2 regions of the Ruoffia tabacinasalis genome follow, and region 1 is predicted to be linked to the other one. Evidence: predicted binding sites of a transcription regulator. Region 1 holds the regulator's gene; the other holds the start of a gene.

Region 1 (3,433 bases):
TTTGCGCTTTTAATTCCTGTGACAGGCTTAGGTGCTGATACGGCAATGATTGTTCTCACTTTGTACTGTGAATATATTTTGCTGCGAACCTTTAGTACAGGAATACAAGAAATTGACCCTATGATTGTGGAAGCAGCCATTGGCATGGGAATGACGGATAAAGAATTATTCTTTCGAATCTACCTGCCACTTTCTTCTAAAGCAATCTTTAGTGGGATTCGACTCGCCATGACTTCGAGTATCGGAATTGCGACCATAGGTGCGACAATTAATGCTGGAGGCTTGGGAACGATTCTCTTCTCAGGTTTAAGAACACAAGACATGGTTCAAATTCTTTGGGGGATGATTTTGACGGTTTTATTATGTATTGCGTGCAACTTTATCCTAAAACAGATTGAAAAATTTGCGTTAAGAAACTATGAATTGGAAGGTTAATTTGCTTATAAAAGTTTGAAATTAGTCGATGACTCCCAAATGTGAAAGCATTTGGGTATTTTAATATAATTCGGTATTTTATGTCCAAAGTATATAGAAATTTTGTTATAATTATAATATGTAGAAAGAGGTGCTTGCATGCCCGAGTTACCGGAAGTTGAAGTAAATCGAAAAGGTTTAGACAAATTAGTCAAAGGTAAAAAAATTAAAAATATTAACGTCTTTTGGAAGCGAATTGTTGTTCAATTTGAAGAGAATCCAAATGTCCTTCTGCCCTTAATTGATGAGACCATATTATCGGTGGACAGACGTGGTAAATACTTATTATTCCGTTTTCCTGATAGTTATTTAGTGTCTCATTTGCGGATGGAAGGAAAGTATTTTTATTTTCCAGAAGAGGAAGTACCAAAAACAAAAGACAAACATACGCATGTCATCATTGAATTTCATGACAAGAGCCAATTACATTATAATGATGTACGGAAATTTGGTAGAATGGAGTATGTTCCAAAAAATTTAATCAAAACATTCTTTGCTGAGCGAAAGATTGGTCCAGAACCAACGGAAGCAGAGTTTCATATAGAAGAGTTCAAAGATCAATTAGAGAAATCGAAGCAGCCGATTAAAACGGCTTTGTTATCACAAAAGATAGTGACTGGACTAGGGAATATTTATGTGGATGAAGTCTTATTTGAAGCACAGATTCACCCACAAACAGTTGGATCCCAACTATCAGATAAACAGATAAATACCTTGTATCATGCTATAATTAATATAATGAGTAAGGCAGTGGAACTTGGCGGATCAACGATTCGAAGTTACCGCAATACTGTTGGAGAAGCAGGGCGCTATCAGAACGAGTTAAAAGTATACGGTAAGACCGGTGAGCCTTGTGTCCGGTGTCAAACTCCCATTGAGAAAATCCGCGTAGCCCAAAGAGGGACACACTATTGTCCTGTATGCCAAAGATTATAACAGGAGATAAACGTATGAAAGCTATTGCTATAACAGGAAGTATCGCAACTGGAAAATCCACGGTTTCAAAATATCTAATTCAACAGGGTTATCCAGTGATTGATACAGATATTATTAGTCGCGTTGTGGTTGAAAAAGGTACTGTTGGCTTAGAACGATTGAAAGAAAATTTCGGAAACGATATTATTCAAGCAGATGGTACGTTAAACCGCAAAGCTTTAGGAAATATTGTGTTTAATGATGAAGCGAGTATTGAGAAACTCAATCAAATTTTACATCCGTTAATTTCTAAAGAATCTAAAGAAAGAATGGCAGCATATAAAGAAGAAGGTCATTCACTAATCTTTGTGGATATCCCTTTATATTATGAAGTGGATATTGACATTCCAACGGATGTCGTCTGGCTTGTATACGTCTCACCAGACATTCAATTAGAACGCTTAATGAAGCGGAATCAAATTGGTGAAGAAGATGCACGCCAACTTATTAGCAATCAAATATCGATTCAAGATAAGGCCAAATGGAGCGAAATCGTGATTGATAATTCAAACACACTTGAAGAGACACATAAACAAATCGATCAACTATTAAAAGCAGAGAATAACAAGTAATTACTTAAGGAGGTATGTACAATGCAATGTCCTAAATGTCAGGGTCAGTCATCCAAAGTGATTGACTCACGTCCGGCAGAAGAGGGTCAATCCATTCGTCGAAGAAGAGAATGTTTACAATGTGGCTTTCGCTTCAATACTCATGAGCGGATCGAGCAATCACCATTACTAGTAGTAAAACGCGATGGTACGCGTGAAGAATTTAATCGAGATAAATTAATGCGAGGCATTGTTCGAAGTGCGGAAAAACGGCCGATTGCGGTGGAGCAGATGAATGAACTTGTGAATCAAGTGGAAGAGTCCATTCGAGATGACGCTGACCAAGAGATCGAGACAAGCCGTATTGGGGAATATGTCATGCCTCTTCTTATGGAATTGGATGAGGTTGCCTACATTCGCTTTGCGAGTGTCTACCGTGAATTCCAATCGCGTGAGAGTTTCATGAAAGAATTAGAATCTATGGCAGGTAAGCATGGATCACAGATTGAGGAAGGTCAAGATCAAGATGAGCCTAACCATTAATCCGCTTCAACCCTTTGTTTTAAAAGGGCAAGCAGATATTTCAGCTAATTATCTAGAAAGTTTAACTCATTTATATCAACCAATTATCGGTCCAGAAAGTATGGGTCTATACTTAACGCTAATGTCAATGCCAACAACTGTTCACTTGGATAGTCGCAGATCATTACGTCATCAAATTTTACTACTTCACTTGAACATTGGTATTAAAGAATTGAATGAAGCACGGATAAAACTCGAGGCCGTCGGTTTAATGCGAACATATCGCGATATGAAATCAAATTCGAATCCCGTACATCAAACAATTCTCTATGATTTAAAGTTGCCCCTACTCAATCAAGCCTTTTTCCAAGATGCTTTATTAAGTACAGCTTTATTAAATCAATTGGGAGAGAAAGACTACGAAGAGTTAACAACACTTTTAACTGTAGAAGCGATTGATGAGGATCGTTATGCTGAGGAGACGTCCACCTTTCAAAAGGCGTTATATCCTATTCAAGTCAATGAAGCTGCTACAAAAGTTATTGACGAACAACCAGATAAAGTGCATAATTATGCACCTGGTTTAGAATATAGTCGTTTTATTTCTTATTTAATTTCTGAAGGAATAAACCATTCAGAATTAACTGAAGAATTGAAAGAACAGATTTATGCGATCCATGATATTTACGGCAATACAGAAAGCGAGTTAGCTAATCTAGTATACTTAGCTATGGATAAAACTACCGGAAATGTAAATTTAAATGACTTGAAGAAAATTGCTCAAAGACAAAATAAAAAAGCTGAATCGAATTGGCAACAAGACCAACTTGAGCCAAGGACGGAGTCGAACCGAACGTCTCGAATGTATACGAAAGAAGAAGTAGAAGACCGCAGACAACAATTAAAAGCGC
Region 2 (3,433 bases), on a different contig from region 1:
AGTTCGGCTACTTGCCCATGGAGAAAATGATCGTCAATTAGAGCCATTCTTACATTAGACATTGCATCTCTTTCCTTTCTAAATTTACATTCAGCGGATATGTTACGCCACTTAAGAACTAAGTGCAATACTTTTCCATTAAAATACACAAAAAATTCGATTTAGTTTGATGAAATCGGTAAAAAGAAATCACTAATTAAGATAATCATTAGTAAAGAATTAAATTTTAAGGTATAATGTTATCTGAACTAATAACTAAAATGGGTAGAGGTGAAAAAATGTACTTGAAAACAACGTCAAATAACCATTCTGAGTTTTACACAATTATGGATGAGTCTTCCATTTCAAAATCTAAAAAGACAAATAGACGGATGCAAATTCAAAAGAGTGATTCTGATTTATTTTTCCGTTTTAATCAATCAGTGCGGTTAACTTCTGATATAGGACTTGCCTTAATTGTGTTAACTACTACACCTGAAGATGAAGCAAGTTATCAGGAATTTATCTTAACTAATAGTATTGATTTAGTCCCAGGTGTCTATTTTAACACACTCGCTATCACAGAAGAATGTAGTATTTTTATGGAACCGCTTGGGAAGGATTCTCCTAAGACAGTCCCTACAGCTAAAAAAATTGCGATTCGAAAATACGAACCAAAACTAATGATTGAAAAACTACATACTTTGTTCTATCAAATTAAGATGGCGCCTTTCGAAAGCTTATCTATTCCAGGAGATTATTATGAACTTATTATTGTTGATCAAGGTGAGTTAATTCATCACATTGATGATGCGGAGTATATTGCTAAAAAGAATGATTGCTTTATCTATCAACCAGGACAAGTTAGAAAACAAAGTATTACTAAAGATGGAGTAACGTCTTATTTATCAATTATATTTGACGCAAAGGGGCTAACTCCTACAGCAACGAATCAAATCATACACTTAGGTTCTCAAAACACAGCTTTAATTGAACGAATCATTGAATTATCAAACATTACAACCAATGGTAGATATACGGATGATGAAGTGTTATTAAACTTAAAATTAATTCTACTTAAAATTGTTCAAGGTGAAGCGAATCATACCGAAAAACCAACCACATCGATGCGCGAAAACTATGAAAGTGAATTATTCCAAGCGATGGTAGATTTCTTGGATGCGCATGTTGAAGACCAAAACCAAGTGAGTGATTTAGTTGAACATTTCTCATTATCAAGATCAACCATTCAATCATTATTTAATAAATACGCAAATACGACACCAAAAAATTATATAAATACAATTCGATTAAACAGAAGCAAACAAATGATTCAAGAAACTCAAATGACCTTATCACAAATAGCTGATTATCTAGGCTATGGTTCGATTCAATACTTCTCTCGGGCATTTAGTAAGGAATTTGGTTTAAGCCCTTCTAGCTATGCAAAATCGATTGTTTAAACAATTAAAACTTGCACTAATAATAAAAATTCCACTCCTTAAGTTATTGACTAACTTTAAAGAGTGGAATTTTTTAAATTATTAAATTATTAAGCTAATTTTGCTAATAAATCTGGACGGAAACCGTTAAAAGGCTCTTCCCCATCGATTTCAACTACAGGGAGTGATTGAAAGCCTAATGATTTAATATGATTCAGTGCTTCCTCATCAGCAAACACATCTAGAGTAGAATAATCGACACCTTTATCATCTAAATATTTTTTTGTAAAGTTACATTGCATACAATTTGGTTTTGAATAAACAGTAATTTTTGACATGGATATGACCTTCTTTCTTTGAACTAATATACTCATCATACTGTATTTCCAAATAAAAAACAACTACATGTTGATCGCTTTATTAAATGCGACACAATATATAGTTGTTTTACTTAAAAATGATAATATTTAAACTAATTCATTCTGAATGGATAAACGGCCTCATGATGACCGACATAATCCGTAAAGTATAATTTGAAATTATATTTATTCTGATAAGTTTGGATTAATTTGTATAAATCGTCTTCTTGGCCTTTTTCTTTTATTTCACTGAAATGACCAATAACCACAAATTTCATTTTATCCAAAATATTTAATAAATCAAGCTGTGAAAAGTAACTACGCATTTTATTAATATCTCCTAACTGACCTTCAAGAAGTAAGCCTTCTGCATTTGCAATATTAAAATATGGTGTCCCAGCTAATTTTAAATAGCATCGGATATTTCCACCGATAATAAGCGCACTTTCATCAATTTTGTTTGGTGTTGTACTCCCTCTATCAATCCGTTCATTATTAAATAGCACACGTTTAAAACTATCTTTTGCAACGCCTGTATTATCTTTAATGATATTCGTTGCTAAAAAGTTTACAGCTTTGACGTTTGTCTTTAATAATAAAGCATTAATAATCACTGTATTGTCACTATAACCTAAATAAAACTTATCAGAAATAGTTTCAATCGCTCGCCAATCATCTTCAGTAAATTGGTTTAAAACTTCTAACGCCAAGTCTCCCCCTGATAAGTCGAAAATGGCTTTGATATTAGGATCTATCAAGGCATTGTACAATTCTTCTTTTCGGTAAGTAGCGTCATGTGTTTCATTATTAATGGGATCAATATATATAGTAGGGCTAATATGAACTTTTAGATCAAATTCATTAACCAAACAATCATATAATGATGTTATCTTTAATCTTACTTGTTCATCTAAGTCTAGTCCGTTCGAACAACCAAGCAAGATAACTTCATCATCAGAATTCAGGTGCATATTATCATCACTTTCTATATCAAGTTTTTTTAAGAAGCATTTGCTTCCATCTCTACTAATTTTTCCATAAGTTCGTGCAAATGTCCAATTTCTAAGTTAGCAATTTCTTCTTTACTGTAAACATTCGCAATTTTTCCTTGATGGAGAACAACGATACGGTCACCATATTTAATTGCATCTTGCATATGATGCGTAATCATTAAAGTAGTTAAATTGTTTTCTGTTACCATTTTGTGTGTCATTTCCATAACTTGTTTAGCAGTACGAGGGTCTAACGCTGATGTATGCTCATCTAATAATAACAGTTGGGGTTTTTGAATCGTCGCCATAACTAAAGAGATGATTTGTCTCTGTCCTCCAGATAGATATTCTATGGGTAAATCTAAGCGTTTTTCTAAATCTAAATTAAACTGAGAAATATACTCTGCCATTTCTGCCTTATTATCAGCATTTAAAGATAGAGACAAACCACGTTTTTTACCACGTTTACTTGCTAACATTAGATTCTCGAATACTGACATACGAGGAGCTGTTCCCATACTTGGGTTTTGGAAAACTCTTGCAACAATACTGGCACGCTTGATTTGAGGGATTTTTGTAATATCCGTATTATTTAATAAAATGCTTCCTTCATCGGGTTCGATATGCCCTGTAAGAGCATTAAATAACGTGGATTTCCCTG

Evidence for each region. Region 1 encodes NrdR, which represses ribonucleotide reductase genes. Its sites were predicted from a motif close to ACACNATATATNGTGT; they were not measured.
Region 2: nrdH (glutaredoxin-like protein NrdH) is a predicted target of NrdR. The motif match lies at 1,851-1,866, and genes of this name have one in related genera.

The regions. Positions count from the first base shown of each region.
Region 1 covers NZ_JBHSHQ010000011.1:99,517-102,949, forward strand. Annotated here, with positions in the region: gene ACFO5Y_RS02395 (ABC transporter permease) at 1-435, shown strand, start outside; gene mutM (DNA-formamidopyrimidine glycosylase) at 574-1,410, shown strand; gene coaE (dephospho-CoA kinase) at 1,425-2,021, shown strand; gene nrdR (transcriptional regulator NrdR) at 2,043-2,543, shown strand; gene ACFO5Y_RS02415 (replication initiation and membrane attachment family protein) at 2,527-3,433, shown strand, end outside.
Region 2 covers NZ_JBHSHQ010000039.1:32,713-36,145, forward strand. Annotated here, with positions in the region: gene ACFO5Y_RS06750 (PTS sugar transporter subunit IIB) at 1-62, opposite strand, end outside; gene ACFO5Y_RS06755 (helix-turn-helix domain-containing protein) at 279-1,442, shown strand; gene nrdH (glutaredoxin-like protein NrdH) at 1,532-1,759, opposite strand; gene ACFO5Y_RS06765 (LD-carboxypeptidase) at 1,894-2,751, opposite strand; gene ACFO5Y_RS06770 (ABC transporter ATP-binding protein) at 2,781-3,433, opposite strand, start outside.